One region of the Dyella humi genome, then DNA from elsewhere that is predicted to be linked to it. Evidence: predicted binding sites of a transcription regulator. Region 1 holds the regulator's gene; each other region holds the start of a gene.
The links. The regulator sigma-54, encoded in region 1, starts transcription at its own class of promoters, with help from an activator protein. The targets are predictions, from matches to a motif close to TGGCACGNGCNTTGC.
Positions count from the first base shown of each region.

Region 2: a site for sigma-54 is predicted at 2,549-2,563, ahead of ISP18_RS16140 (flagellar basal body-associated FliL family protein). Genes of this name have one in related genera too.
Region 3: a site for sigma-54 is predicted at 6,764-6,778, ahead of ISP18_RS02115 (PilZ domain-containing protein). Genes of this name have one in related genera too.

Region 1 is NZ_JADIKI010000023.1:343,354-353,152, forward strand. It holds gene murA (UDP-N-acetylglucosamine 1-carboxyvinyltransferase) at 1-83, opposite strand, end outside; gene ISP18_RS12815 (BolA family protein) at 129-368, opposite strand; gene ISP18_RS12820 (KpsF/GutQ family sugar-phosphate isomerase) at 537-1,547, shown strand; gene ISP18_RS12825 (KdsC family phosphatase) at 1,560-2,102, shown strand; gene lptC (LPS export ABC transporter periplasmic protein LptC) at 2,099-2,761, shown strand; gene lptA (lipopolysaccharide transport periplasmic protein LptA) at 2,658-3,341, shown strand; gene lptB (LPS export ABC transporter ATP-binding protein) at 3,351-4,070, shown strand; gene ISP18_RS12845 (RNA polymerase factor sigma-54) at 4,212-5,699, shown strand; gene hpf (ribosome hibernation-promoting factor, HPF/YfiA family) at 5,855-6,178, shown strand; gene hprK (HPr(Ser) kinase/phosphatase) at 6,435-7,385, shown strand; gene rapZ (RNase adapter RapZ) at 7,390-8,283, shown strand; gene ISP18_RS12865 (PTS sugar transporter subunit IIA) at 8,324-8,716, shown strand; gene ISP18_RS12870 (HPr family phosphocarrier protein) at 8,709-8,978, shown strand; gene ptsP (phosphoenolpyruvate--protein phosphotransferase) at 9,103-9,799, shown strand, end outside.
Region 2 is NZ_JADIKI010000023.1:1,081,501-1,091,299, forward strand. It holds gene fliO (flagellar biosynthetic protein FliO) at 209-589, opposite strand; gene fliN (flagellar motor switch protein FliN) at 592-954, opposite strand; gene fliM (flagellar motor switch protein FliM) at 951-1,967, opposite strand; gene ISP18_RS16140 (flagellar basal body-associated FliL family protein) at 1,982-2,476, opposite strand; gene ISP18_RS16145 (flagellar hook-length control protein FliK) at 2,760-4,031, opposite strand; gene fliJ (flagellar export protein FliJ) at 4,082-4,510, opposite strand; gene fliI (flagellar protein export ATPase FliI) at 4,515-5,870, opposite strand; gene ISP18_RS16160 (FliH/SctL family protein) at 5,867-6,502, opposite strand; gene fliG (flagellar motor switch protein FliG) at 6,783-7,796, opposite strand; gene fliF (flagellar basal-body MS-ring/collar protein FliF) at 7,786-9,468, opposite strand; gene fliE (flagellar hook-basal body complex protein FliE) at 9,628-9,799, opposite strand, start outside.
Region 3 is NZ_JADIKI010000021.1:356,921-366,719, reverse strand. It holds gene ftsH (ATP-dependent zinc metalloprotease FtsH) at 1-1,296, shown strand, start outside; gene ISP18_RS02145 (DUF2239 family protein) at 1,427-2,023, shown strand; gene ISP18_RS02140 (DUF1330 domain-containing protein) at 2,037-2,459, shown strand; gene arsC (arsenate reductase (glutaredoxin)) at 2,530-2,880, opposite strand; gene ISP18_RS02130 (pseudouridine synthase) at 2,889-4,268, opposite strand; gene scpB (SMC-Scp complex subunit ScpB) at 4,265-5,182, opposite strand; gene ISP18_RS02120 (segregation and condensation protein A) at 5,233-6,162, opposite strand; gene ISP18_RS02115 (PilZ domain-containing protein) at 6,931-7,302, shown strand; gene ISP18_RS02110 (long-chain-fatty-acid--CoA ligase) at 7,357-9,045, opposite strand; gene ISP18_RS02105 (hypothetical protein) at 9,186-9,620, shown strand; gene acnA (aconitate hydratase AcnA) at 9,776-9,799, opposite strand, start outside.

The DNA of each region.
Region 1 (9,799 bases):
ATGGGCAGCACGGCGTTTTTCGCGCCGGAAATGCCCACTTCACCGCGTAGCGGCTCGCCGCCGCTGATCAGGATTTTTGCCATCGGGAATCCTTGAAATAAGCGAAACCGGGAGCGATCGCGGCGCCGTCAACGGCGCGCAGCGGCTTCTTCCGGTGTCAGAGTCTTGAGCGCAAGCGCGTGAATCGCGCCACCCATGAGGTCACCCAAGGTGCCGTAAACGAGACGGTGACGCGCCAACGGCAGCTTACCCGCAAACTGCGCGGCCACTACTTCCGCCTCGAAGTGCACCCCATCGTCACCCTGCACGTTCGCCTTTGCGCCGGGCAGGCCCGTTTCGATCATTGCCTGGATGCTGGCTGCGTCCATCGGTTTTCCAATTGCTGAGATACTGAACGCCGGCTGCCAACCCGTACAGGTCGAGCCATTGGCGACAGGCATCAAGATAGAATGCGAATATGCCATGTTAATGGAAATCTGCTGTCGCAGAAACGACACACGTGTTGGCAGCCCCTGCCCAGCCCGCCGCGAGGACGCATGAACGCCCCCATCACCAAAGCCAAAGCCAGCCGCGTGGATGCCGCCGCCATCGTGCGCAGCGCGCGCACGGTCATCGCCACCGAAGCGGCTGCCATCCGGGCGCTGGAACCGCGCATCGACCAGACTTTCGTCGATGCTTGCCGGCTGATTCTGAGCTGCAAGGGGCGCGTGGTGGTCACCGGCATGGGCAAATCCGGGCACGTGGGGCGCAAGATCGCTGCCACCCTGGCTTCCACTGGCACGCCGGCCTTTTTCGTGCATCCGGGTGAGGCCAGCCATGGCGACCTGGGGATGATCCTGCCGCAAGACGTGGTGCTGGCCCTGTCCAACTCGGGTGAAACGGACGAGATCCTGTTCATCCTGCCAGTGATCAAGCGCCAGGGCATTCCGCTGATCGCCATCACCGGCAATCCGGATTCCTCCCTCGGCGGTCAGGCCGATGTGCATCTGGACGCCGGCATTTCGGCGGAAGCCTGCCCACTGGGCCTGGCCCCCACCGCCAGCACCACTGCCGCGCTGGTGATGGGCGATGCGCTGGCCATCGCGCTGCTGGAAGCGCGCGGGTTTACCTCTGAGGACTTCGCGCGTTCCCACCCGGCGGGCAGCCTGGGGCGCCGTCTGTTGCTGCACATCAGCGATGTGATGCACACCGGCCCGGGCATCCCGATGATTTCCCCCGACGCCAGCCTCACCGAAGCCCTGATGGAAATGACACGCAAGCACCTAGGCATGACCGCCGTGGTCGACACCGAGCAGCGCCTGCTGGGCGTGTTCACCGACGGTGACTTGCGCCGCGCACTGGACGACGACGGCGTGGACCTGCGCAATGCGCGCGTCAGTGACCTGATGACGCGCGGCCCGAAAGTGATCGGTGCCGACAAGCTCGCCATCGAGGCGGCGCAGGTGATGGAGAAGTACCAGATTCACGCCCTGCTGGTGGTCGACAACGCACAGCGCGTAGTCGGCGCCCTCAACATTCACGACCTGCTGCGCGCGCGCGTGGTCTGACGGAAACGTTGCATGGAATATCTTTCCAATTTGACTGCCGACGTGCTCGCTCGCGCCGCCAAGATTCGCTTGGCCGCGTTCGACGTGGACGGCACGCTCACCGACGGTCGCCTGTGGTACAGCGAAAGTGGCCATGAAACCAAGGTGTTTCACGTGCATGACGGTCTCGGTTTGAAGCGGCTGCAGGCGCATGGCATCGAGGTCGCAATCGTCAGCGCGCGCATCAGTCATCCTGTTGCCTTGCGCGCGGAAGAACTAAACATCGCGCACGTCTATCAAGGCCAGTCCGACAAGCGCGAATGCATGCGCCAGATCCTCGAAGCGCTGGAACTTGCGCCCGAGCAAGCCGCCTTCGTCGGCGACGACCTGCCCGACCTCCCCGCCATGCATCTCGCCGGCCTCGCCGTAGCGGTGGCGAATGCGCATCCGTGGGTGGTGCAGCGTGCGCATTGGCAGACGAGCTTGGGCGGCGGCATGGGCGCTGTGCGCGAAGTGTGCGACCTGATCCTGCATGCGCAGGGCAAGAGCGCGGCCGAACAGGAGCACTGGCGGTGAACTTTCGCCAATACCTACGCGACAATCGCCTCAACGTCGCCATCGTGCTGCTCGCCATCGCAGCGCCAGCCAGTTGGATGCTGCGCAGTTGGGTGGTAGGCGCGCCACCGGCCAACGATTTCATCGGCCCGCCGATTGCCGATTACGTGCTCTACAACGCCACGGTGTGGAGCTATGACGTGGACGGGCTCCTGAGCTTCACTATGACAGCGCCGCGCATGGATCGCCGCGGCGGCGACGAATCGCTGTACATCAACGCGCCGGTGTTCCAGATCACCTCGAAAAACCCCGGCGTCCCGGACTGGCACGGCAATGCACCGTTCGGCTGGGTCAACAAAACAGGCACACTGATGCGCCTGGATGGTGCGGTCTACATGTACCGCCCTGCCTACACGCAGGGTCCCATGGCAACATTACGCACCTCCAACGTCACCGGCTGGCCGAAGGAGAACCGCATGGAAACTGCGGATCCGGCCACCATGACGCAAGGCGAAAGCATCATGAACGGCGTTGGCATGCGTGCCAACCTCAACGATAACCATCTGGAGTTGCTCCATGACGTGCACGGCATCCTGTATCCGCGCCAGAAAAATGCTACGACTCAGCCTGCTGGCCGCGGGGCTGCTGCTTCTGCAACCGGCGCTGGCAAAGCAGGATGATCGCAATCAACCGATCCACGTGGTGCATGCCGACAGCATGGACGGTTACAACCAGCCCAACACCATCAGTACCTTCAAAGGCAGCGTGCTGATCACACAGGGCACGATGAAGCTGACCGGCGATATCGCAAAAATCTACACGGCCAAGGAAGACACGTCGGTCGATCACGTCGTCGTCACCGGCACTCCGCAAAAGCGCCCGCACATCGAGCAAATCGACGACAACGGCAACCTGATGACCGGCGATGCCGATCAGCTGTATTACGACAACGTCAACGGTATCGCGATTCTTACCGGCAACGCCTACGTCCACCAGCAGAACAAGGGCGACGCACGCGGCGCCAAGCTCACCTACAACACGCAGACCAGTTACATGGTCGGCGAGAGCGGTAACGGCGCCCCCGTCGTCATGACCTTCCTGCCGAAGCAGAAACCGCTGCCACCGCCGAAGAAAGGCGCACCAGCCAACCCACCCGTGCCCGCCAAGCCGGTGGGCAATCCCGCGCCGAACTCGTCCAAGCCGGCATCGTCATCCAGCACCCGCGCACCGGCGTCCGCCAGCAGCGCCTCCAAGGAATAACCGTTACCCATGCTTTCCGCAGAAGGCCTGCAAAAGAGTTTCCGCGCGCGCCAAGTAGTGCGCGACTTCGCGTTCTCGATCCGCCAGGGCGAGGTAGTGGGTCTGCTCGGCCCCAACGGCGCCGGCAAAACCACCTGCTTCTACATGATCGTGGGACTGATCGAGGCCGATGCCGGCGCGATCAAGCTCGACAAGCAGGACATCACCGGCCTGCCCATGCACGCGCGCGCCAAGCTCGGCATCGGCTACCTGCCGCAGGAAGCCTCGGTGTTCCGCCGTCTGAGCGTGGCGGACAACATCATGGCCGTGCTGGAACTGCGCGAAGGGCTGGAGCCGCGCAAGCGCGACGGCGAACTGGAAAGCCTGCTGGACGAACTGAAAATCGCACACATCGCTGGACAGAAAGGCATCAGCCTGTCCGGTGGCGAACGGCGTCGTGTGGAAATCGCGCGCGCCCTCGCCGCGCAGCCGCGCTACATGTTGCTGGATGAACCGTTCGCCGGCGTCGACCCAATCTCGGTGGGCGAAATCCAGCGCATCGTGCGGCACTTGAAGGAACGCGGCATCGGCGTGCTGATCACCGATCACAACGTGCGCGAGACGCTGGGCATCTGCGACCGTGCCTACATCATGAATGAGGGCGAAGTACTTTCGCGCGGCACCCCGGCGCACATCCTCGCCGACGAGCGGGTGCGCGAGGTCTATCTGGGACGGGAATTCCGTCTGTAATACTCCAACTTTTTCGCCCGCACAAGCTTAATTTGCGCCGCTTCACATCCGCATTACCGCGCCGCAATTTCCGCCTCTGCAGCTATGGCCGGCGTTCCGTCGAAGGGTTAGGATGAGGCCGTCTTATCCCTTTTGGCAGGCATGAAACCAGGGCTTCAGTTTCGTCTCAATCAACAGCTGGCTCTCACGCCGCAGCTGCAACAGGCCATTCGCCTGTTGCAATTGTCGCAATTGGAGCTGGCTGCCGAGTTGCGTCAACTCGCCGAGAGCAATCCTCTGCTCGAGTTCGCCGAAGATGCCACGCAGGAGGAGCAGGACGAAACCGAAGCGGATGGTGAATTCGACCACGAATTCGAACCCTTGAACGGGGTCAGCAGCAGCTCCGCTTCCGGCAGCGACGCCAACGACGAAGCGCCGGAATGGACCGAGCCGGAAATGAGTTCCGACGAGCCGATCGATTTCTCCACCGTCAACGGTAACGGTAACGGCAGCAGTAGTTCGAGCAATCGCGACGAAGAAGGCATGGAGCCGCAAGGCGCCGCGCCGGAGTCATTGCAGGAACACCTGCTGTGGCAGCTCAACCTCACGCCGATGGATCCGCGTGCCAAGTTGATCGCCACGGTGCTGATCGACGCATTGAACACGGATGGTTACCTGGTCGAAGGTATTGATGCGGTACTCGCCGCACTGCCGCCGCACCTCAAAGCCACGCACGAAGAAGTGGAAACCGTGCGCCGCCAGCTGCAGCATTTCGATCCGGCTGGCGTGGCCAGCATCGATCTCCCGGACTGTCTGCGCGCGCAGCTCGAGCAGTTCGATCCGAGCACGCCGTATCGCGATCTTGCCTTGCGCATCGTCGAGCAAGAACTGGAACTGCTGGCGCGCAACGACATGGCCAAGCTCGCCCGTCGCTTGCACGCCACCGAAGAAGACACCACCGGCGCGGCCATTCTCATCCGCAGCCTGGATCCGCGCCCGGGCGCCGCCATGGACACCACGCCGGTGGAATACGTGGCGCCGGACGTATACGCGCGCAAGGATGGTACGCGCTGGCGCGTGCTCTTGAATCCCGACAGCCAGCCCAAGCTCAGCCTCAACCAGCACTACTGCAGCCTGATTGCACGGGCGCGCGGCGACGATGCCAGCTGGATGCGCGGCCAGCTGCAGGAAGCGCGTTGGCTGATTAAAAGTTTGGAGTCCCGTGCCGAAACACTGATGAAGGTCGCCGAAGCCATCGTGCGGCGGCAGAGCGCTTTCCTGGACTACGGTCCGGAAGCGATGCAGCCGTTGGTGCTGCGCGAAGTGGCCGAGGAGGTAGGTATGCATGAGTCGACGATTTCACGTGTAACTACCCGCAAATACATTCACACGCCGCGCGGCACGTACGAACTGAAGTATTTCTTCTCCAGCGGCGTTTCCACCGAAGACGGCGGCAGCGCGTCCGCCACCGCCATCCAGGCCATGCTGCGCAAGCTGGTCGACAACGAAGACCCGCGCAAGCCGCTCTCCGACCAGGCGCTTGCCGAGGAGTTGCACGGCAAGGGCATTCAGGTAGCGCGTCGCACGGTCGCGAAGTACCGGGAAATTCTGCGTATTCCCAGCTCCAGCGAGCGACAGCGCAATATCTGAACGCGTTGCTTCGGCGCTGCCGGGGAACTTGCGTTGCGATAGAACGATCCCACTTTCATACACAAGGTCTTGCTTCACGATGCAACGATCACGTCACTTTGATCTGCGCATCGACCAACGCCGCCAATGGCGGCAGCTCTTGAAGGAGGCGTACCATGCAATTCCAACTCAGTGGCCAACGGATCGAAGTAACTCCCGCTTTGCGCAGCCGCGCCGAAGCCAAACTTGACCGATTGACCCGCCTCGACGACCGCATCGTCAGCCTGAACGTGGTGCTCTCGGTGGACAAGCTTCAGCAGCGCGCCGAGGGAACGCTCAAGGTAGCGGGCAATACCATGCACGCCGAAGCCACCGAGAACGACATGTACGCCTCGATCGACAACCTGTTCGACAAGCTCGTCGACCAACTTCGCCGCCATCGCGACAAGCTGTGCGATAAGCATCAACGTGAAGTAAGGGAAATCCGTCAGTACGGTTAATAACACCGCCAAGTGTTCCCCCTCTCCCCTTAGGGGAGAGGGGCAGGGGTGAGGGGCCACGGCTTGCCCCGGACCTCAATAGAACCCCCACTCCGATGTACTCCCACGCAAGATTGCCCCCTCACCCTTCCCTCTCCCTGGAGGGGAGCGGGAATAAGCAGCGAACCTCTCACGAGGGAGAGAGGGCCGCAAAGCTGGCACAATGTCCCTTGCCGCCGCCCCGCCCCAGGCAGCCACGCGGCGCAAAGGGAACCTCTTGGACCGCCTTACCGCAAGACAACTCTTCGATGACATCCACGAGCGCATGGCTTTGCGCTGGGTGGCCGGCATGCGCGGCGAAACGCGCGTGCTCGACTACGGCTCCACGCCAGCGCGCCGCCCGTCTCTCGTGGGTTATCTCAACGTCATCTATCCGAACAAGATCCAGATCGTCGGCACCGAGGAGCTGAGCTACCTCGACAGCCTCGATTCCCGCCAGCGCTGGGAAGTGATCCACAAGGCCGCCGCCACGCATCCGGTGGCCTTCATCGTCACCAAGGATCAAGCGATTCCTTCCGACCTGCGCGAAGTGGCCGAGGAAACCGACACCCCGCTGTGGATCAGCGCCAAACGCGGCCACGAGCTGCTCACCTGGATGCAATATCACCTCGCGCGCACCATGGCGCCGCGCCTCACTCTGCACGGCGTGTTGCTGGAGGTGTTCTCCATCGGCGTGCTGATCACCGGCGAGGCCGGTTCCGGCAAAAGCGAGCTGGCGCTGGAGTTGATCAGCCGCGGCCATCGCCTGGTGGCCGATGACGCCCCGGAATTCACCCTGATCGCGCCGGACGTGATCGACGGCGCCTGCCCCGAACTACTGCAGGACCTTTTGGAAGTGCGCGGCCTGGGCGTGCTCAACGTGCGCGAGATGTTCGGCCACACCTCGGTGAAAACCTCCAAGTACCTGCGCTTGCTGATCCATCTCAAGCCCTTGCGCGACGGCGAGAACGTCGATGCGCTGACGCGCCTCACCGGCGACGTGGGTCACCGTGAAATCTTCGATGTGCAGGTGCCGATGATCACCCTGCCCGTCGCGCCCGGCCGCAACCTGGCGGTACTGGTGGAAGCGGCGGTGCGCAGCCATATGTTGAAGAGCAAGGGCATCGATCCGGCGCAGAGCTTCATGGACCGTCAAGCCCACCAGATGCGCCGACTGCCGCCATGGTAATCGCATGACTCAATACGAAGGACTGATCAACAACGACGACCCGAACGCCATCCACCTGGTGGTGCTCACGGGCATGTCCGGCGGCGGCAAGACCGTCGCCCTGCGCGCGCTGGAAGACCTGGATTTCTACTGCGTCGACAATCTGCCCAGCGTGTTGCTGCCGGAACTGGTGGAAGCGGCCACGCGCGGCGACAGCCGTCGTCGTCGCATCGCCGTCGGCGTGGACGTGCGCAGCCGCGCCGAAGATTTCCAGCATATGCCGCAGGTGCTGTCCACGCTGGCCGCCACCGTGCAGGTGCATCTGATCTTCCTCGACTGCAGCGATGCGGTGCTGACCAAGCGCTTCTCCGAAACGCGCCGCCGCCATCCGCTGGCCATTCGCGGCATGTCGCTGGCCGATGCGATTGCCGAGGAACGCCGCCTGCTGCGTCCACTGGTGGCCATCGCCGAACGCGTGATCGATTCCAGCGACTTGAACGTGCATCAGTTGCGTCGGCTGATTGCCACCGGTTACGCGCAGACCACCGCCGGGCTTACGCTGATGTTTCAGTCGTTCGCTTTCCGCCGCGGACTGCCGCTGGATTCGGATTTCGTGTTCGACGCGCGCTGCCTGCCCAACCCGCACTGGGAACCCACGCTGCGCCCGCTGTCCGGCAAGGACGCACCGGTGCGCGAGTTCCTCGAACAGCAGTCGATAGTGAGCGAATACTTCGCCGACACCACACGCTGGCTGGATGCGTGGCTGCCCCGTTTCGAGGCAGACGATCGCAGCTACGTCACCATTTCCATTGGCTGCACCGGCGGTCGTCACCGTTCGGTGTACCTGGTAGAGAAACTTGCCGCGCACTATCGCACCGCGCGCGAAGGCGTTCTCACATTCCATCGCGAACTCGAGTGATGCTTATGTCCTTAACTAACCCAACCGAAGCCGCCGTGTCATGACTGTCGGCGTGCTTCTGATGACCCACGAATCGGTCGGCCAGGCGCTGGTGAAAGCCGCACGTCACGTGCTGCCTAAGCTGCCGCTACGGGTCGCCACCGTGGAAGTGCCTGCACGGGCCGATCCGGATGTCATGCGCACGCTCACGGCCAAGCATGCGCGCGAACTGGATCAAGGCGAAGGCGTGCTGGTGTTGGCCGATCTCTATGGCGCCACGCCCTGCAACATCGGGCTGTCGTTGAGTGCGGTGGGTGTAAGGCTGCGCTGTGTTTCGGGATTGAACCTGCCCATGCTGCTGCGCGTACTCAACTACGCCGACAAGCCGCTGGACGAACTTGCAGAAATCGCGGCCAGCGGCGGTCGCGGAGGAATTTTCATAGACCATGCTTGAAAAAGAAATTGTCGTCTCCAACAAACTGGGCTTGCATGCCCGCGCATCGGCAAAGCTGGTGCAGCTCGTGCAAAGTTTCAAATCCACCGTATGGTTGATCAGCAAAGGTCGTGAAGTGAATGCGCAAAGCATCATGGGCGTGATGATGTTAGCCGCTGGCATCGGCACCCCGCTGACCATTCGTGCGGATGGGCCGGATGAAGACACGGCGCTCAGCGCGGTGATCGATCTGTTCGAACGAAAATTCGACGAGGGGGCATGATGAAACAGGGAACGGGGAACAGGGAACGAGGAACGTCACGTTTGCGGCGTGACTCGTCCTTGCGCGCTGCTCACGTCCCCCGTTCCCCGTTCCTCGTTCCCCGCACCTCCGCAAGGAGGTGCCCGTGAGGCAAATCCTCGCCGGCACCATGGCCTCGCGCGGCATGACATTGGGTCGCGCCCGTCTCGTGCAGCCCAGCCGCTACCTGGTCGACACCCGCCCGCTGAGCGAGGAAGAAATTCCCTCCGAACTCGAACGCCTGCACATCGCGCTCGACACCGCGCGGCAGGAGCTGCACGAACTGCGCGGCAAGCTGCACGGTGCGCTGGCGCGCGAGGTCAACGAGTTCATCGACGCGCACAGTCTTTTATTGGACGATGCCGAACTGCTGCGCGGCCTGGACGAGATGATCACCATCGGCCGCTACCGCGCAGGGGCCGCGCTGAAAAAGCAGCGCGACCGTCTCGCCGGTGTCTTCGCGGCCATGGACGATCCGTATCTGCGTAGCCGCATGGAAGACGTGGACCAGGTGATCGGCCGCGTCATCTCTGCCCTGCAACGCCAAACCAGCGCGGAAGAACGCAAGCTCGCCGCGCGTGTCGGCGAAATCCTGGTGGCCGATACCATCGCGCCAGCCGACATGGCGCATCTGGCCGGCAACGGTTTGCTTGGCGTAATCACCAGTTCCGGCAGTCCGTATTCGCACAGCGCGATTCTCGCGCGCAGCCTCAACCTGCCGATGCTGGTGGGCACGCGCGATGCGCTCTCCACCATCCACGACGACGACCTGATTCTGCTCGACACCGAACGTGGCGAAGCGG
Region 2 (9,799 bases), 740 kb from region 1:
CAAGCCAGGCAGCGCCGGAACCGGCTCCCTCTCCCCTGCGGGGAGAGGGTTGGGGTGAGGGGTGCAAGGCTTGCGAGAAAGCACATCAGCGCATGAAGAGCATGTTTTGTGCTCTTGCCAGAAGCATGCATCCGGCGAGGCTGACCCCTCACCCCAGCCCTCTCCCCGGAGGGGAGAGGGAGCGAAACTTCTCGCATACATACGCTGCTCATGACTTGCGCCCCAAACGATTCAACAACTCCGCAAAGGGCAGCACCGGTGCAGGCGTCGGCGCAGCTTCCACCGGCACCGCACCTTCATAGACATGCAGCGCACGCACACCACCCGTGCCGACTCCGACCAACAGGCGCTTGCCATCCGCTTCAATCAGTAACACGCGTTCGCGCGCACTGATCGACATGGTTTCGATGCAACGCAAGCGACGTCCACCTACGAACTGCCGGGACTGAAGTCGCCGCGTCAACCAACCCGCCGCGAAGATCAGCGCCACGATCGCGCCCAGGCTCAGCACGACGCGGATCAGTTCACCGGTCACGTTGATATCGGGCACGCTCGCCATCGGCGCGCGCGCCAGCATGTCGTTCATCATGCTCATCTCAGTTTACGCACCCGTTCGGCCGGGCTGATCACGTCGGTAAGACGGATGCCGAACTTCTCGTTGATCACCACCACTTCACCATGCGCCACAAGAGTGCCGTTGACGAACACGTCCAGCGGTTCGCCGGCGGCGCGATCCAGTTCCACCACCGAACCCTGGTTGAGTTGCAGCAGGTTGCGGATGCTGATGCGCGTGCGGCCTACCTCCATGGCCAGCGTCACCGGCACATCCAGAATCATGTCCAGGCTGACGTCGGCCTTGTCGCTCGTACTTTCGTTCAAGTTGTCGAACTCAAGGGGTTGCTCGCCGTTTTTGGATGCGCCGTTGAGGCCGTGGGTATCGAAGCTGTGGTTCATACGAGTTTTTCCGGGGCGAATTCGAAAACGGGAAGCGGCGCGCGGCGGCCGGCGGCGGTCTTGTATCGCACGGCATAACGGCCATTGGATTGGCCGTACTGGCCGCGAAAAATCGGTACGTCCTCGGCAAACACCGTAGTGGCATCCGGCAGGTTGATCGGGATCACGTCGCCGATGCGCAGGCCAAGGAATTCGCCGATGCTGATCCTGGTTTCCAGAAGCATCGAACTCAGTTCCACTTCCGCATCCATCACTTCGTCGTGCAGACAATGGATCCAGCGCTCGTCGCGCTCGCCCATGCGGTCGCTCTGCACGCCGGCGTCGAGCATGGTGCGGATCGGCTCCACCATCGCGTAAGGCAAGGTGAGGTGTACTTCGCCGCCACCGCCGTCCAGCTCCACGTGGAAGCGCGACACCACCACGGTTTCGGTGGGGCTGACGATGTTGGCGAACTGCGGATTGATTTCCGAATTGAGGAATTCGAATTGCACCTGCATCGCCGGCGCCCAGGCCTCGACCATCGAAATGAACACTTCGTTGAGCAGGATCTGGATCACGCGATTTTCGGTCGGCGTGAAGTCGCGGCCTTCGATGCGCGCGTGATAGCGCCCGTCGCCGCCGAAGAAATTGTCGATCACGGTGAACACCAGCCGCGGTTCCATCACCGCCAGTGCGGTGCCGCGCAACGGCTTCACCCTGATCAAATTGAGGTTGCTAGGCACGTTGAGGCCGTGCACGTACTCGCTGAACTTCTGCATCTTCACGCCCAGTACCGACACTTCGCAGGTCTTGCGCAGCACGCCGAACAGCTGAGTGCGGAAGAAGCGCGCGAAGCGGTCGTTGATCATTTCCAGCGTCGGCAGGCGACCGCGCACGATGCGGTCTTGCTGGGTGAAGTCGAAATCCAACACCGTGCCCGGCGGCGGCGGCACATCACTCTCGGTTTCGATCTTGCCGTCGTCGACGCCGTTGAGCAGGGCGTCGATTTCTTCTTGAGAAAGCAGGTCGCTCATCGGCTTATATCCCGTTACTGCATCACGAAGCTGGTGAAATACAGGGCATCGACATCCGGCTTGCCGGTTCTGTCAGCCACGATCTTGCGCACGGCCTCCAGCGCCTCGGCCTGCAGCTTTTTCTTGCCGGCGATGTCGCTCAAGCCCGCATAGGTCTGACTGCTGAACAGCATCACCAGCGCGTTGCGAATCACCGGATCGCTTTCCTTCATCGCTTGCACGGCCGACGCATCGTGCGTCATCACCGTCACACCCACCTGCAGGTAGCGCGTGGAATCCTGATCCTGAAAATTCACCACGAAAGCGGGATCCAGCGGCAGAAACAGTTCCGGTGTCTTTGGCGCCAGCGCCGCGGCAGCGGGCTGCGTACCGTGCGCGCGGCTGTACAGATAAGCACCCGCGCCAAGCAGCCCGAGCACGGCGATACCGACAAACATCACCGTGCTGCCGCCTTTCTTCTTGGCAGCGGTGACAGGGACTTCTCCTTCGAGACTTTCGGCGTTAGCCATGAACAACCCCAAGTTCCATGAAAGGCATGACGCCGCGCCTGGTGTATGGCGGCGTTATCTAAAGAGGTTTTAGCAAGCGGCGTGCCATGGTTTGAAAGCGCATAGCAGCGCGGTTTGCGCGATTCGTGAAGACGCTGGGCGGCGTTTTATTGACGCGCGTCGGGATGTGGGCGCGATGGGCGGCGTGGCAATTCCGTCGTGCGCAGACAAATACAGAAACCAACATGGCCGTCATTCCCGCGAAGGCGGGAATGACGGCCATGAAGAATACGAAGCAGAAGCATCAAGCAAACGCGTCGACTAGCCCCACGGCAACACGCGTTGCAACGGCAACCGGCGTATCGGCGACGTCATCGCCGGTGTTACCGGACGCCTGACCTTGCTGCCCCTGCTGCGCCCCGAACTGCTGCTGTGCATGCTGCCCCACCGTGGCGTGGCCGAGCGAAAGCCCCTGTCCGCCCAGCATCTGGTTGAGCTGATCCAAGCCTTGCTGCACGGCTGCGGTAGTGGCGGGATGCTGTGTCATGAAGCTTACGTCTACGCGACCATGCTCAACGCTCACTTTCACGTCGAGCGGGCCCAAATCCTGCGGATTCAAGCGTATTTGCGCCTGCTTTACTTCCTGGCCGCTGAGCCAGGTGATCTGCTGGCCGAGTTCCTTGGCGAAGCCTGAGGAACCGACCGTCTCGTTCATTCCAAGGTTGTGCGTGGCGCCGGTCGTTGCGCTGACCGGAACCGTGGGCGCCGCGGTAAGGCTGCCCAGCGCGGCAAGATCCGGCGAAGCCTGCGAACCACTGTCGGTTACCGTCGATGCCGCCGACGGAACGCTTGCATGACTGATGGCGGCCAAACCAGCAGCGAATGCCTGGACGTTATCGCTGGTCGTTGGCGTTGATGCTCCACCATCCGCGGCAACCGAAGCACTGCTGCTAGCACTGGCGGACGCATTGTCGGCGTTCGCGCTGGCGAAGGCCGATGCTTTTTGCGACAAGGCACCGGCGGTGCCGTCAGCCGTCTGCACGCCGCTGCTGGTCGTGGCAGGCGCGGCCGTCATGGCGGCTGATAGCGGTATGGGAATCATAGTCGCAGCCAGCGCATTGGGCTGCGCGGCTGCGGGTTGTTTGTTGGCGGATTGCGTAACCGGCTTCGCTGGCGCCGCATGGGTTGCCGGCGTCGCGTCACCATGCGTATCGCTGGCGGCATGATCGATCAGGCCCAGCATCGTGCCGGCCAGCGTAGCGATGCCACCGGTGAGATCGATACCGATATCGCTGCTGTTCGTTGCGTCATTCTGCTTGGACGCATCGGCCTGGCCTGGTGTGGCCGTGTTGTTCGACGCATTGCCGGCCTGCGCAGCCGTGTTCTGGCTGCCGTTGCCGTCCTGGGCCGCGCTGCCGTTCTGCGCCTGGTCCGACGACGATTGCTGCTGCGCCGATTGCAGATGCGAGTTGAAGCTGGTGCCGCTGGGCTGCTGACTGCCCGATCGCGGTGCACTGGTCTGCTGCGTCGGCGGCGACGGAGTGATCGGCAGAGGGGGTAATGGCGTGGCGCTCATGCGCGGATGCTCGATGAAATGGCTGAAATGTGGAGCAAAAAGCGGGCCAGCTAGTTGCGGATACCGCGGCGATACTGCATCCGCTCGTCCACTTCCGCCTGCTCCAGTCGCTGTTCGCGCTGATCCTCTTGCTTGCGCAAGCGATCCACCACGGTATCGAGCGCGTTTTCGCGCGCATGCGCCTGCAGCCAGCGTTCGCGCGCGCCGTCGAGCTGTCGCTGCAGACGCTCGACCAGCTTGCCCTGCTGCACGATGGCCTGGTCGATGCGATCGACGAATTGTTGACGGTTGAGCAATGCGGTTACCGTCAGGCCACCGTCGCCGAGGCTGTACTCGCGCCGGTAGCGGTTCAATTCTTCGAGCTGCTGTTCGGCATGCGCAAGTTTCTGCTGATGATCGGCCAGGCGCTGCAAGGCATCTTTCTGGCGGCGTTGGGCCTGGTCCACGGCGGGCTGCAGTCGATCCGAACGCGATGGCATTGGCTTAGGTCTCCGCGACAAGTGAAGCCAACCGTTCCTGCGCGGTGCGCAGTTCGGCAGGCTCGTCGACTTCCTGCTGCAGGAATCGGACCAGGCTCGGGTGCATGGCGATGGCGTGGTCGACCTGCGCGTCGGAACCTTTCTGGTAGGCGCCGACCGCAATCAGATCCTGCCGTTGGCGATACGCCGAATAGATCTGGCGAAAGCGCTGCGCGGCGCGCATCTGTTCCTTCGCGACGACCGCCGGCATCACGCGGCTGATCGAAGCTTCGATGTCAATCGCGGGGTAGTGGCCGGCTTCGGCCAGATCGCGCGACAGCACGATATGGCCGTCCAGAATCGCACGCGCCGCATCGGCGATGGGATCGTGCCGGTGATCGTCGCCTTCGGTGAGCACGGTGTAGAACGCAGTGATGGAGCCACGCCCTTCCGCATCGTTGCCGGCGCGCTCAACCAAGGCGGGCAGCATGGCGAACACGGACGGCGGATAGCCCTTGGTCGCCGGTGGCTCGCCGATCGCCAGCGCGATCTCGCGCTGTGCCTGGGCGTAGCGCGTCAGCGAATCCATCAGCAGCAGCACGCGCTGGCCGCGATCGCGAAACCACTCGGCAATCGCCGTGGCGTACTGCGCACCGCGTAGGCGCTTGAGTGGAGGCGCATCGGCCGGCGCGGCCACGATCACCGCGCGTTCGCGGCCTTCGTGGCCCAGCGTCTGTTCCACGAATTCCTTCACCTCGCGGCCGCGCTCGCCGATCAATCCGACGACGACGACGTCGGCGTCGGTGTAGCGGGTCATCATGCCGAGCAAGGTGGATTTGCCTACGCCGGAACCCGCGAATAAACCGATACGCTGGCCGCGACCGACCGTCAGCAACGCGTTGATCGCGCAGACGCCGGTGTCGAGCGGTGTATCGATCGGTTTGCGTGCCATCGGATTGATCGGCTCGCGCTTGAGCGCCGCGTGGCTCTCTGCATGCAGCGGGCCTTCACCGTCCAACGGCACGCCGTCGGCACCAATCACGCGGCCGAGCAGGGTTTCGCCCACCGGCAATCCCCCCGCGCGCAAGCACGGACGCACGCGTGCATTCGGCAACACGCCATGCATTTCGGTTACCGGCATCAGCAGTAGGCGTTCGTCGGCGAAGCCCACCACTTCCGTATCCAATTGGACGCCGTCGGCGGCGTCGACCAGACAGCGCGCGCCCAGCGGCGCTTCGCAGCCTTCAGCTTCCAGCGTCAAGCCGACCACGCGGCGCAGGCGCCCTTCCACGGTCAGCAGTTGTGCAGAGCGCGCGTGCTGCGCGCGCAGTGCGAGCTGCCGGCGCCAGCGTTGGTGTTTGCCTGGCGCGGTGTCGTTCATGCGGAAACCTCGTCCTCGCCGTCATCCAGATCGTCGCCGATAACGGCATCGACCACCGCGGCCAGGCGTGTGCTGACGCGCGCATCCAGACGCGAGCGTTCGCTTTCCAGTACGCAATCGCCGCGTTGCAGCGCCGGATTGGCACCGAAACGCCAATGCGGTTCGGCGGCGGCAAGTTCGCGCAGCAGATCCAAGTCACTGGGATGTACCCATACGCGCAAATCGCGCGTGGCCGATGGCAAGGCCATGGCGGCTTCGCGCACGGCGCGATCAATCAGTGCCGGATCGAGTTGCAGTTCGCGCGTCACCACGCGCTGTGCAATCACGGTGGCGAGTTGGGCCAGTTCGCGTTCGACGGCGTCATCCAAGCCAGCAAGCGGACGCGCGGCGGCAGTGCAGATGGAATCCAGTCGCGCCAGACGTTCGTCCAGTTCTTTCTTCCCCGCGGCACGGCCTTCGGCCAGCCCCGCGGCATAACCTTCTTCGCGTGCCTGGCGTTCGATTTCTTCCAGTTCGTAGACCGTGGGACCGGGGGCTTGCGCGGGCTCGGTTGCGGGTTTTGCGCTGCCGACTGTGGGCGGCTCCCAGCGGTTGAAGACGGCGATGGTTTCGCGGGTGAGGACGTTGGGCATCAGGATGCCTCGCGCGCCGGCAACTCCCTCTCCCCTACGGGGAGAGGGTTGGGGTGAGGGGCCAATCTCGCGGGAAGCTCGCGTAACGCCTTGAAGCCTTCATTCGCGCGAAAGCGGGACTCCATCATCGCTTCTTGCTTCAGAGCAATATGGGTTCCCGCTTTCGCGGGAATGACGGCAAGGCAATAAAACACATTGGGCAAGGTTGCCCCCTCACCCCAACCCTCTCCCCGAAGGGGAGAGGGAGTGAATTCGCGGCGATGAGTAGCCATGATCCGCATCACACAAACTCATCCCCACTGGCCGAAAGACTGATCTGCCCCGCATCCGCCAGCTTGCGCGCGAGCTGCAGCACTTCCTTCTGCGCAGCGTCGACATCGCTGAGCTTGACCGGGCCCTTTACTTCCAGATCGTCGCGCAGCATGTCGGCGGCGCGTTTGGACATGTTGGCGAAGATTTTTTCGCGCACGACGGGTTCGGAGCCTTTCAGCGCAACGATCAGGCGCGCGGACGGTACTTCGCGCAACAGGGTTTGCATGCTGCGATCGTCGATGTCGGCCAGATCGTCGAACACGAACATCAGTTCTTCGATCTTGGTGCCGAGTCCGGCGTCATGCGTGCGAATCGCATTCATCAGTTCGGCTTCGCGCGTGGACTCCATCGCGTTGAGGATGTCGGCGGCCGCCTTCAATCCACCCACGGTGGCGGATTTGAGCTTGGTCGATGTGCCGGAGAACTGGCGTTCCATGATCTCGTCCAGTTCGTTCAGTGCCTGCGGCTGCACGCCGTCGAGATTGGCAATGCGCATCACCGCGTCGCTGCGTACGCGCTGCGGCAGATAACCGATCACTTCGGCGGCCTGATCCGGTTCCAGATGCGCGAGCACCAGCGCGATGATCTGCGGGTGCTCCATGCCGATCATCTCGGCGATCGCGCGGCTTTCCATCCACTTGAGCGATTCCAGGCCCTTGGTGGAGCGGCCCAGCAAGATGCGATCGATCAGGCTGCCGGCCTTGGTTTCGCCCAGCGCGCTCACCAGCACCTTGCGGATGTATTCCTCGGTGCCCACGCCGAGTGCGGTTTGGCGGCCGATATCGTCGTTCAAGCAGCCGAGCACGTGCTCGACCTGGTCGCGCGAAATGTTGCTGAGCGTGGCCATGGCGGTGCCCACCGCCTGCACGTCGCGCGCGCTCAGATGCTTGAGCACCTCGGCGGCATCTTGCTCGCCCAGGGTCAGCAACAGGATCGCAGCGCGCTGCGCGCCGTTGAGCGCGTTGTTGTGCTCAGCTGCCATCCTCACCCACCCAATTCATCACCACTTGCGCGACCTGCTTGGAATTCTCCTGCACCAGCTTGCGTGCGAGACCGATCTTCTGTTCGTATGCCATGTTCTGGATTTGTGGCGAAGTGATGCGCACCGGATCATCACGATCGCCGCGACCATCGTCTGCGATGCGCACGGACACAGTCGGCACTGGACCTGCCAGCACTGGCATCGGTTCGGGCCCGCGCAGCAAGCCCTTGAGCAAGGGGCGCAACAGGCCGAAGGCAATCAGTAGCGCGATGAGAATGCCCGCGCCCTGCTTGATCAGATCCAGCATGCCTGGACGCAGCCAGAATGGTTGCGCAACGGGCGTGACGTCGACCGGCGAATCAGAAGAAAACGCCTCGTTGATCACGGTGACGTTGTCGCCACGCTGCTGGTCGTAACCGACCACGTTCTTGGTGAGATCGGTGAGATGCTGCAATTCCTGCTCGGTGAGCGGAATGCTCTTGCCTTTGCCGTCCGTCGCGGGCTTGTTGTCCACCACCACCGCCACCGTCAGTCGCGTCAGCTTGCCGGCGGGATTGTTAACGTGACTGATGGTGCGACCGACTTCGTAATTGCGCGTGGCGGTGGACGACGTATCGGTGGGCGTCGCCTTGGCCGTGTTGCTGGCCGCTGCATTGGCCGCCGCTGGCGTGCCCGCATTGGGCTTGGCGGCAGTCGGTTGCGCCACGATGTTCGGCGGCTGGTTGCTGAGCGCACCGGCAATCTCGCCGGCGGCGCCATCATTTTTCTGTTCGCTGCTGGTCTGTTCGCTGCGCAGCACGGGCTTGTCGCCGTCGTAGCTCTCGCTGGCTTTTTCGGTCTGGCTGAAATCGAGCGATACATCCACTTGCGCACGCACGCGCCCCGCGCCGACCAGCGGCGTGAGCAGGGTTTCGATGCGCTGCGTGTAGCTGTTCTCCATGCGCGTGACCAGTCGCATGTGCGCATCGCCCACCGCACCCGGGCTGTCAGGATCAGAAACGGTGAGCAAGCTGCCCTGCTGATCCACGATGGAAACTTGCGAAGGATCCAGATCCGGCACGCTGGAGGACACCAGGTGCACAATCGCCTGCACCTGGCTGCCGTCGAGCTGGCGACCGGGATACAAGGTCAACAACACCGACGCGCTGGCCGCATGATTGTCGCGAATGAAGGCGGAAGGTTTCGGCAGCGCCAGATGCACGCGCGCCGCGCGCACGAATTGCAAACCGGCGATGGTGTTGCCCAGATCTGTTTCCAGCATTTCGCGGTAATGCGTGCTTTCGGCCAGATCGCTCATGCCGAACGGAGAATCGCTCTGCGGCATCGTCGCGCCGGCGGTACTGCCTTGCGGCAGGCCCTGGCTGGCGAGTTTGAGGCGCGTGTCGGCCAGTACGTCGGCCGGCACCGAAATGGATGCGCCATCAGCCCCGAGACGAAATGGCGTGTTGCTGGTTTGCAGGGCTTGCGTGACTGCGGCGGCATCCTTCGGATCCAGTCCCGCATACAACAAGGCGTAATTCGGTCCGCGCGACCACAGCACGATGCCCACGCCCAGCGCCACCGCCATGGCCACGCTCACCAGCAGCATCAGCAGGCGAGTGGTCGGATTGCGCAGGAGGATCTTGAGCTGGTCCTGGCGTGCGTTGGCGGTTGCTGGGATGTTGTCGGCCATGGGAGCGAATCAGTGAGTTCTTTTTTGCCGTCATTCCCGCGAAAGCGGGAATCCATTTTCAATCAGCCTGAGCGAAAGCACTCGAAATCGATGTGGCGTCCTTCGAACGCATAGTTGATGCAATGGATCCCCGCTTTCGCGGGGATGACGGCGCTACGGTTAAACCGGCATATTCATAATGGTGGTGTACGCATCGACCAGCTTGTTGCGCACTTCCACCAGACCACGAAACGCGAGATCGGCCTTCTGTCCCGCGATCGACGTCTTGACGATGTCGGCGCCGGGATCGCCGCGCTCAAACGCGCTGACCTGCTTCTCGGCTTCGTTCTGC
Region 3 (9,799 bases), on a different contig from region 1:
ATCGCCGGCGAGGCCAAGGTGCCGTTCTTCTCGATTTCCGGTTCCGACTTCGTCGAAATGTTCGTCGGCGTAGGCGCTTCACGCGTGCGCGACATGTTCGACCAGGCCAAGAAGCACGCGCCGTGCATCATCTTTATCGACGAAATCGATGCAGTCGGCCGTCATCGCGGCGCTGGTCTCGGCGGTGGTCACGACGAGCGCGAGCAGACGCTCAATCAGTTGCTGGTCGAGATGGATGGCTTCGAAGGCACCGAGGGCATCATCGTCATCGCTGCCACCAACCGTCCAGACGTACTCGATCCGGCGCTGCTGCGCCCAGGTCGTTTTGACCGCCAGGTGGTGGTTGGCCTGCCGGACGTGAAGGGCCGCGAGCAGATTCTCAAAGTGCACCTGCGCAAGGTGCCGATCGCCAGTGACGTGGATGCCATGGTGATTGCGCGTGGTACGCCGGGCTTCTCGGGTGCGGATCTGGCCAACCTCGTCAATGAGGCAGCTCTGTTCGCCGCTCGCGAGAACGCCCGCGAAGTGCGCATGTCCCACATGGACAAGGCGCGCGACAAGATCCTGATGGGTACCGAGCGTCGCTCGATGGCGATGAGCGAGGACGAGAAGAAGCTCACCGCTTACCACGAGGCAGGCCACGCCATTGTCGGCCGCCTGGTGCCCGAGCACGATCCGGTCTACAAGGTCACGATCATTCCGCGCGGCCGTGCGTTGGGCGTCACCATGTACTTGCCGGAAGGCGACAAGTACAGCATGAACAAGACCGCGATCGAATCGCAGCTGTGCTCGCTGTACGGTGGCCGCGTTGCCGAAGAGTTGATCTTCGGCAACGACAAGGTCACCACCGGCGCCTCCAACGACATCGAGCGCGCCACCAAGATGGCGCGCAACATGGTTACCAAGTGGGGCCTGTCGAACGAGCTTGGCCCGGTGACCTACGGCGAGGAAGAGGATGAAGTGTTCCTCGGTCGCTCGGTGACGCAGCACAAGAACGTCTCCAACGAGACCGCGCGCAAGATCGACGAAGTGGTGCGCGAGATCCTTGATCGCGCGTACGGGCGCAGCAAGCAGTTGCTGACCGAGAACATCGACAAGCTGCACATGATGGCGGATGCGCTGCTGCAGTACGAAACCATCGATGCCCGCCAGATCGACGACATCATGTCTGGCCGCGTGCCGGGACCGCCGGCGGACTGGTCCAAGACCACGCCCTCGAGCTCGGTACCGCCGCCGCCGCCGCGCAGCGATGCTGGGGCGAAGGTCGGGGATCCGGCCACGCAGAGCCGGATCTAATCTGGGTCATCATCAAGGAAGGCCGCCTCGGGGCGGCCTTTTTTGTTGGCGCGAAAATAATTTTACCCGGATGATATTGCTTGACCGTATTTTATCCGGGTATTATTCGACGCCTTGACAGGAGTCCGTCATGACCAGTGCTACGCCATCCGCTTCCTATACCAGTTTCCAGGGTCACCGGCGCCTAACCTCCGGCCCGCTCCACGTCGTTGCCCTGGCAGTGAAGCTCGCCGCCGAGCATGGTGGTACCAAGCCGATCCTGATCTTCGACGACAGAACCGGCCGTACGATTGATCTCGATACGCGAGGCACCGACGAGCAGGTGCTTGCTCGCCATGCCGTTGCGCTTGCTTACAATGCAAGCGACGTCGGTGCCATTCCCGATCCGCCCCGAGGCAGGGGACGTCCGAAACTGGGCGTGGTCGCACGTGAAGTGACCTTGCTACCGCGACATTGGGAATGGCTGGAATCCCAGCCAGGTGGTTCGTCCGTGACGCTGCGCAAGCTGGTAGAGGAAGCGCGGCGCGCGAACGGTGAACGCGACAAGACGCGCGCACAACAGGAGCGCGCCTATCACTTCATGTCAGCGATGGCTGGCGACATGCCCGGCTTCGAAGAAGCCACGCGCGCCTTGTTCGCGGGCGACCGCGCAAAATTTGGCGAGCTGATCACCAAGTGGCCGGGCGACGTACGCGATTACGCAATGGAGCTCGCGTTCGGCGAATGAGAGGACATCATCCGTGACGAACTATCTGGAACCTACATGGGAAGCAGGGCGCGCGTTTATGGCGAGGCAACTGCAAGGCGGCATTGTGATGCTCAACTTGTTGCGCTTTCGCACTGTGGCCGACTATTCGGCCACGCCAAATTTGGCGCCCGCCGAAGCGATCAGCGGCGCGGAAGCTTTCCAGCGCTATATCGAACACACCTTGCCCTATTTGCGCGAAAGCGGTGGTGAGTTGATGTTTCTGGGAGGCGGCGATCATTTCCTGATCGGTCCGCCGAACGAGCGGTGGGATATGGTGATGCTGGTACGGCAACAAAGCGTCGCCTCGTTCATGGCGTTCGCTTCGCATGAAGCATATCTGGCCGGAATAGGGCATCGCACGGCGGCGCTTGAAGATTCGCGTCTGCTGCCGTTGTCGGAACCGCCGATTGGATAGCTTGGCGTAGGTTGGAGTTGGCGCAGGCGCAAGCGAGCTCCAACGCGGCGTGAAGATGTTGGAGTTCGCGTTACGACTGCAGGATGTCGAGCACTTTCTCCGGCGGCCGTCCAATTACCGCGTTGTCATTGGCGATCACGATAGGCCGTTCGATCAGGCGCGGATGTTTCACCATCGCCGCAATCAGCATTGCTTCGCTCAGCGACGAATCGCCAAGTTCAAGCTCTCGATACTCATCCTCGCCAGTGCGCAACAGTTGCCGCGCGGTGATGCCGAGTTGCGATAGCAACGCCTTCAATTCGGCGGCGCTAGGTGGCGTTTCGAGATAGTGAATCACTTCAAACGGTTTGCCGTGCTGTTCGAGCAAGGCAAGCGCGCTGCGCGATTTCGAGCAGCGGCTGTTGTGGTAGATGCGGATCACGCGGTGATTCAGCGATTGCCGCCGCGATTGCCGCCACCGCCGCCTTGTCCCTGCGGGCGATTGCCGCGCTGCGGCCGGCCGCCAGGTCGATTGCCACCAGGGCGATTATTGCCGCCGCCAGGACGACTATTACCGCGGTTGTTGTTGCGGTTTGCGCCGCCGCCGGCGTTGAAGCCGCCATACGGATTGGTGCTACCACCGCCACCACCACTGCGACGATTGCCCGGCGCCTGGCCACCGCCGTGCGTGCGCCCACCTTCGCGGTTCTCGCCAGCGAACCAGGTGCGTGCCGGCGGCAATTCCTGGCCGGGGGCGACGCGCTTCTTCTTGTGGATATTTTTCTTCTGGCGTTCCGGAGTCGCCACGTTGCCGTTCACTTCGCGATTCGGATTCGCGTGCCGGCGCTGCTTGCCGCGCGCGGGTTGGTCTTCGCGGATACGGTCGAAGGCGCGCAATTCGCGAGCTTCATCGTGGTAGCCGCCGCTCCAGCCAGCAGCGCCGCCTTTTTCGGGACGGTATTCCACAACGTTGCGCGGTGCGCGACGCTGGTGCAACACCGGGCTCAGCGTGAGCACAGCTTGCGGTGCGCCCAGACCGGTGCTCTTGCGCAGTTCCTTGACGGCTTCTTCGCCAAGCGCTTCGCAATCGCCACGGCGCAGCATACGCGGCAGTTCGATGCCGCCGTAGCGGATGCGCTTCAGGCGGCTAACCAGAAAGCCCTGCGAATCCCACAGTCGGCGCACTTCGCGGTTGCGTCCTTCGCGGATCACCACGCGGAACCAGCTGTGGCTGCCGCCGCGGCTGATAACGGCGATCTCGTCGAAACGGGCAGGGCCGTCTTCCAGTTCTACGCCGGCCTTGAGTTTTTCGATCATCTCGTCGGGCACTTCGCCATGCACACGACACAGGTATTCGCGCTCCAGGCCGCTGCGCGGATGCATCAGCGCGTTGGCGAGATCGCCATCGGTGGTGAGCAGCAGCAGGCCGGTGGTGTTGATGTCCAGGCGACCCACGGCGACCCAGCGCGCGCCTTTCAGTCGCGGCAGCTGTTCGAATACGGTGGGGCGACCTTCGGGATCTTCGCGTGTGGTCACCACGCCTTCGGGCTTGTGGTAGACCAGCACTTCGGCATCGTCGCGGCTGTCAGTGGCGACAACGAATTGCTTGCCATCGATCACCACGCGATCGCCTGCGCGCACGCTGGCGCCGATGTTGGCGGGGCTGCCGTTGACTTCGACCTCACCGGCCTGGATGCGTTGCTCCAGCATGCGGCGCGAGCCGAGGCCTGCGTTGGCGAGCACTTTGTGCAGGCGCTCTTCGATTTGGGGGGCGTTCTCGGTCGGCGCGGCGCGCTTGAGGCTCAATACGGATTTTTGCGGCGCATTCATGCGCGGTACTCCTCGGTGTCTTGCTCGGCGGTGCCGTTATCGGCGTCCGCGGAAGCCGCTGCCTCGTCGGCAGTGGCGGGATGGGTTTCGGCGACGGCCTTCAGTTCATCGTCAGGCTCGTCGGGATGGGATGCAGTTTCTTCGGTGGGGAGCGAAGGTTCCGGGTTTTCCCCAGCTTCGTCCAAGGATGCTTCGTTCGATGTTTCGTCGTTCGGCGCTTCGTGGTGTTCGACGTCGATCGACCCTTCGCCAGCGTGCACTTCTTGCTCAGCGTGTGCTTCATTGGCGGGTGTTTCGCCGTCGGTTTCTTCGGCATCCGGGTCGATCGGCAAGTTACGCACGGGCCTGGGTGGGAAAGGTTCGTCGTCCAGCCGCAGTTGTGGATCTTCCATGTCGCGGATTTCGGAGAGCGGTGGCAGCTCGTCCAGCGATTTCAGGTTGAAGTAGTCGAGGAAGCCGCGGGTGGTGCCGAACAAGGCGGGTTTGCCGGGCACGTCGCGGTGGCCGACGACGCGTATCCATTCGCGCTCCTCCATCGTCTTGATGATGTTGGAGGAAACCACCACGCCGCGGATCTGTTCGATTTCCGGGCGGGTGATGGGCTGGCGGTAAGCGATCAGCGCCAGCGTTTCCAAGAGGGCGCGCGAGTAGCGACTGGGCTTTTCCGTCCACATGCGCGAGACCCAGGGGTGCATGTCCTGGCGCACTTGGTAGCGGAAGCCGGAGGCGACTTCCTTCAGCTCCACACCGCGGCCCTGACAATCCTCGGCCAATTGCTCCAGCGCCATGGCGATCTGTGCGCGGTCGACTTCGTCTGCCTCCACGAACAGCTCGCCCAACTGCGCCACGCTCAACGGCTGGCTGGCGGCCAGCAGTGCGGCTTCGATAATCGGTTTGAGTTGCTCGATCTGCATAGCCTTAGGATCGGGTGTCCATGACGGTTGCGTGTTGTTCCCGCTGTCTGTTATTCGCCGCCGGAGGCGGCATGCTGTTCTTCATCGAATGCGTCATCGCCGGCGGCGACGCTGGCTTCTTCCGCGGCCGAACCGGCGTTCGCTTTCACGTAGATCGGCGCCAGCGGCTCTTCCTGCACGATGTTGACCAAGAATTCCTTGGCCAGCTCCAGCATGGCCAGGAAGGTGACCACCACGCCCAGTCTTCCTTCACTGGGGTCGAACAACGATTCGAAGCGATGGAACTGGTCGCCCTCGAGACGGCTCAGCAACTCGCCCATGCGCTGGCGCACACTCAGCGCCTCGCGCTTGATGGCGTGATGCCCGAACAATTCGGCCCGGTGCATCACGTCCTTGAGGGCCAGCAGCATTTCCTTCAGGTCCAGCGGCGGCGGCAGCTTGATCACATTGCGCTCGCCCGTGTCGGCCTGCGCCACCACCGTGTCGCGTTCCAGGCGGGGCAGAGTATCGATGTCCTCAGCCGCCTTCTTGAAACGCTCGTACTCCTGCAGGCGGCGCACTAGTTCGGCACGGGGATCTTCCTCCACCCCTTCTTCCGAGGGGGGCCGCGGCAGCAGCAGCCGCGATTTGATTTCGGCCAGGATCGCCGCCATCAGCAGATATTCGGCGGCCAGCTCCAAGCGCATCACATCGCGCATCATCTCGATGTATTCCATGTATTGCCGGGTGATCTCGGCGATCGGAATATCGAGAATGTCCAGGTTCTGCCGCCGGATCAGATACAGCAGCAAATCCAGCGGCCCTTCGAATGCCTCCAGGATAACTTCCAGCGCATCCGGTGGAATGTACAGATCCTGCGGCATCTGCAGGATCGGTTCTCCGCGCACGACTGCCAGCGGCATTTCCTGCTGCTGCGGAACCCCGGCGAACGCATTTTGCGTTGCTTCTACAGGCTGAGACTCGGTTGGCTCAGTGCTCATCAATGCATGTCATTGGCCCGCCCGACGGGCTGGCGTTCGTTCTGTTGACGACTCAGAACCCTTTTTCCGATACGCGGAACATAAGGGTTCATGCCTGGAAGGCCCGGGTTTTTGCGGCCATTCCCATAAAAGCCAATCTGCGCAATGCCCAGCCGAGCGTACGGTTTCCCGCGATTGCTGGCCCTGATGAATCCACACGGCGTGGTTCGTGTCAGGCTGGCGGTCGTCGGCGCCGGGTCGGTAAAGATACGATCAGGCAAGAACCGGCGTGACGCCGCTGGCGTCGCCCGCGATTCGTAAAAGGTCGGCTGAGTACATCGGGTGAAGGCCATTCCCGCCGGGGCTCCCGGCGACCATCCATGCATGGCTCCACGCGCGGGTTACAGATTAGCGGCACTGCTGTGGCATGTCCAGCGAGTGCTTCAGCTGCGGTAGCGGGTTGTCAAGAAACCCTGGACTGCAGCGGGCGCGGATTCATTCAACAAGCTGGCCTTGGTTGCTGCTGTTCAAGCAGCGGCAGCATGTGACCCATTGCGTCGCCAGCAAGCAGGCTGAGCCCTGGAAACGAGCAGCATCCTGCGCTGAAACGTAGTTGTAGCAGTGGCATGTGCCTTGCTTCATCATACGCGCACATCCGGGGGACGCCGGCAGGAATACGCTGGTGCTGACGAGTGATGGAACCGTTGTCCAAGTCCAATGGTTCAATCGCCACGGAGGTCGGATCTGGGCGTCGCGTCGACGACGTAAAGCGGGTTAGGGAGCTAAAGCATGAATACAAAAGGTGACGATGCCATGGATGGTTCCGGCAAGGAGCATCTGCGCCCCGCGCGCATGCGCATCAAGACCACGGTGTTGATGAGCCACGGCAATGAATCGCATCCGACCGACCTGATCGATATTTCAGCGACGGGCGCCTTGGTGCGCCGTCCGCTCGACTGGCGCGGTCAGGCCGGCGAGAGCTGGGTGCTGGACATGATCTTCGGCGACGACCTGCACATCCATCTGGAGGCGAAGGTGGCGCGCGTGTCAGAGCGGCACATCGGGTTTGCGTACACACACATCCCCGAGGACAAGCAGGTACCGCTGTGGAATCTGCTGGGCGGCTATGCCGACATCCTGGAGATGTGGCACGACGAGTAGGGCAAAATAACTACGCGCGCTTCCTGTGTAGGAGCGCGCGCGATGCATGCATTATCAGCCCGCGACAGCGGGCTGTTTCTTTTCGTCGCGCAATTCGCGCCGCAGAATCTTTCCCACGTTGCTCTTGGGCAGCGCATCGCGGAATTCGATGGTCTTCGGGCGCTTGTAGCCGGTGAAGTTTTCGCGGCAGAACTCCTTGAGCTGCTCCACCGTGAGGCTGGGATCTTTGCGCACCACAAACAGCTTCACCGCTTCGCCCGAGTGTTCGTCCGGAACGCCGATGGCGGCTACTTCGGCCACGCCCGGGTGCTTCATGATGGTGTCCTCGATCTCATTCGGATACACGTTGAAGCCGGATACCAGGATCATGTCCTTCTTGCGATCGACGATGTACACATAGCCGTTCGCATCCATCTTTGCGATATCGCCGGTGTGCAACCAGCCGTCATCGGCAAGCACCTTGGCGGTTTCGTCGGGGCGGTTCCAGTAACCCTTCATCACCTGCGGGCCGCGCACCATCAGCTCGCCCACTTCGCCGATCGGCAGGGGTTGATTGTCTTCCGACCAGATGGCGACCTCGGTGGAGGAAATCGGCAGACCAATCGAGCCGTTGTATTCCTTCAAATCCAGTGGGTTGATACAGGCGGCCGGCGAGGTTTCGGTGAGGCCGTAGGCTTCGGCCAATGTGCAGCCCGTAACTTTTTTCCAGCGCTCGGCTACCGCGCGCTGCACGGCCATGCCGCCGCCCAGGCTCAGGTGCAGGTTTGAGAAATCCACGCTTTCAAAGCCCGGCGTGTTGAGCAACCCGTTGAACAAGGTATTGACGCCGGTGATCACTGAGAAATGCGAGTTACGCAGCTCCTTCACGAAGGCAGGCATATCGCGCGGGTTGGTGATGAGGATGTTCAGGCCACCCAGACGCAGAAACACCAGCCCGTTCGCGGTGAGCGAAAAGATGTGATACAGCGGCAGGGCCGTGATGACGATCTCGCGTTCTTCCTTGAGGTTCGCACCGATCCAGGCGCCGGCCTGCATCATGTTTGCCACCATGTTGCCGTGGGTAAGCATGGCACCCTTGGCCACGCCCGTAGTGCCACCGGTGTATTGCAGGAAGGCGATGTCGTCATGCGTGATGGAGGGTTTCGGCAACGCGTGCTTCGCGCCGGCCTCCAACGCATCCTTGAAGCGCAGCGCATGCGGCAGCGAATAAGGCGGCACCATCTTCTTCACGTGCTTGAGCACGAAGTTGATCACCATGCCCTTGGCGCCGAGCAGATCGCCGATGCCGGTGGTCACGATGTGCTTGACGTGGGTTTCGGCCACGACCTGCTGCAAGGTCGCCGCGAAGTTGTCGAGCACCACGATGGCCACGGCGCCGGAATCTTCCAGCTGATGTTTCAGCTCGCGCGCGGTGTACATCGGGTTGGTGTTGACCACCACCATGCCGGCACGTAGCGCGCCGAACAGCGCGATCGGATACTGCAGAATGTTCGGCAGCATGATCGCAACGCGGTCGCCTTTGGAAAGCTTCAGTTCCCCGGTGAGATAAGCGGCAAATTGCCGGCTCAGCGTATCGATCTGTTCGTAGTTCAGCCGCTTGCCGAAGCTGGAGAAGGCATCACGCCCGCGAAAGCGTTCAAACGCTTCTTCCAGAACGGCGACCACCGACGCGTACTGGTTGATGTCGATCTCTGCAGGTACGCCATCCGGATAGTGACTCAGCCACGGACACTGATTGCTCATGTTTCGATTCCAGGCTCCATGAATACGTGCCAATGGTGGCGGCAGCGCGCATCGGGCATCATGCGGGCGAAGCATTGGAGCATACGCTGACGTACAGCGGCAAGCCGCGTTGCAGCGAGCTCTCTTGGGAAAAGCCGGCCATGAAATATCTGTACCGATTTCTGATTTTCGCCCTGCTGATACTGGCGGCAGCCGGTTGCCATCACGCGCCGGACGAGGTGCTGATCCGGCAGGCGATCGACAAGGTTGCCCAGGCCACCGAGCAGGTTGATGCCGCCGCGGTGCTTCAACCGGTTAGTGACGATTTCGACGGCAACAGCGGCGCGATGAGCCGACAGGACATCGCCAATCTGCTGCGGGTGGCGAAATTTCGTGGCGAAACCTTGCATGCGGTGCTTGGCCCAGTGGACGTGCAGCCGCGCGGCGAGCGATATGTAGCCAGTTTCACCGTCACGCTGACCAGCGGCGGCAAAGTGTTTCCTTCGGAACTGGGTGTCTACAAGGTGGAAACCGCGTGGCGCAGGGAAGGGCATGATTGGCGCTGTTATAACGCGACGTGGACGCAACAACTCTAGCCTCCTCTTTCCTTCTGGGAGAGGAGGCTAGCAATCTTGCGCTGTCACCACTCGGCCGTCATTCCCGCGGAAGCGGGAATCCATCTTCGCTTTTTGTATCGGAGCAAAATGGATTCCCGCTTCCGCGGGAATGACGGCCATGAGAGTTTACGTGGTTACGCGGCCTTCTTGCTGGCCAG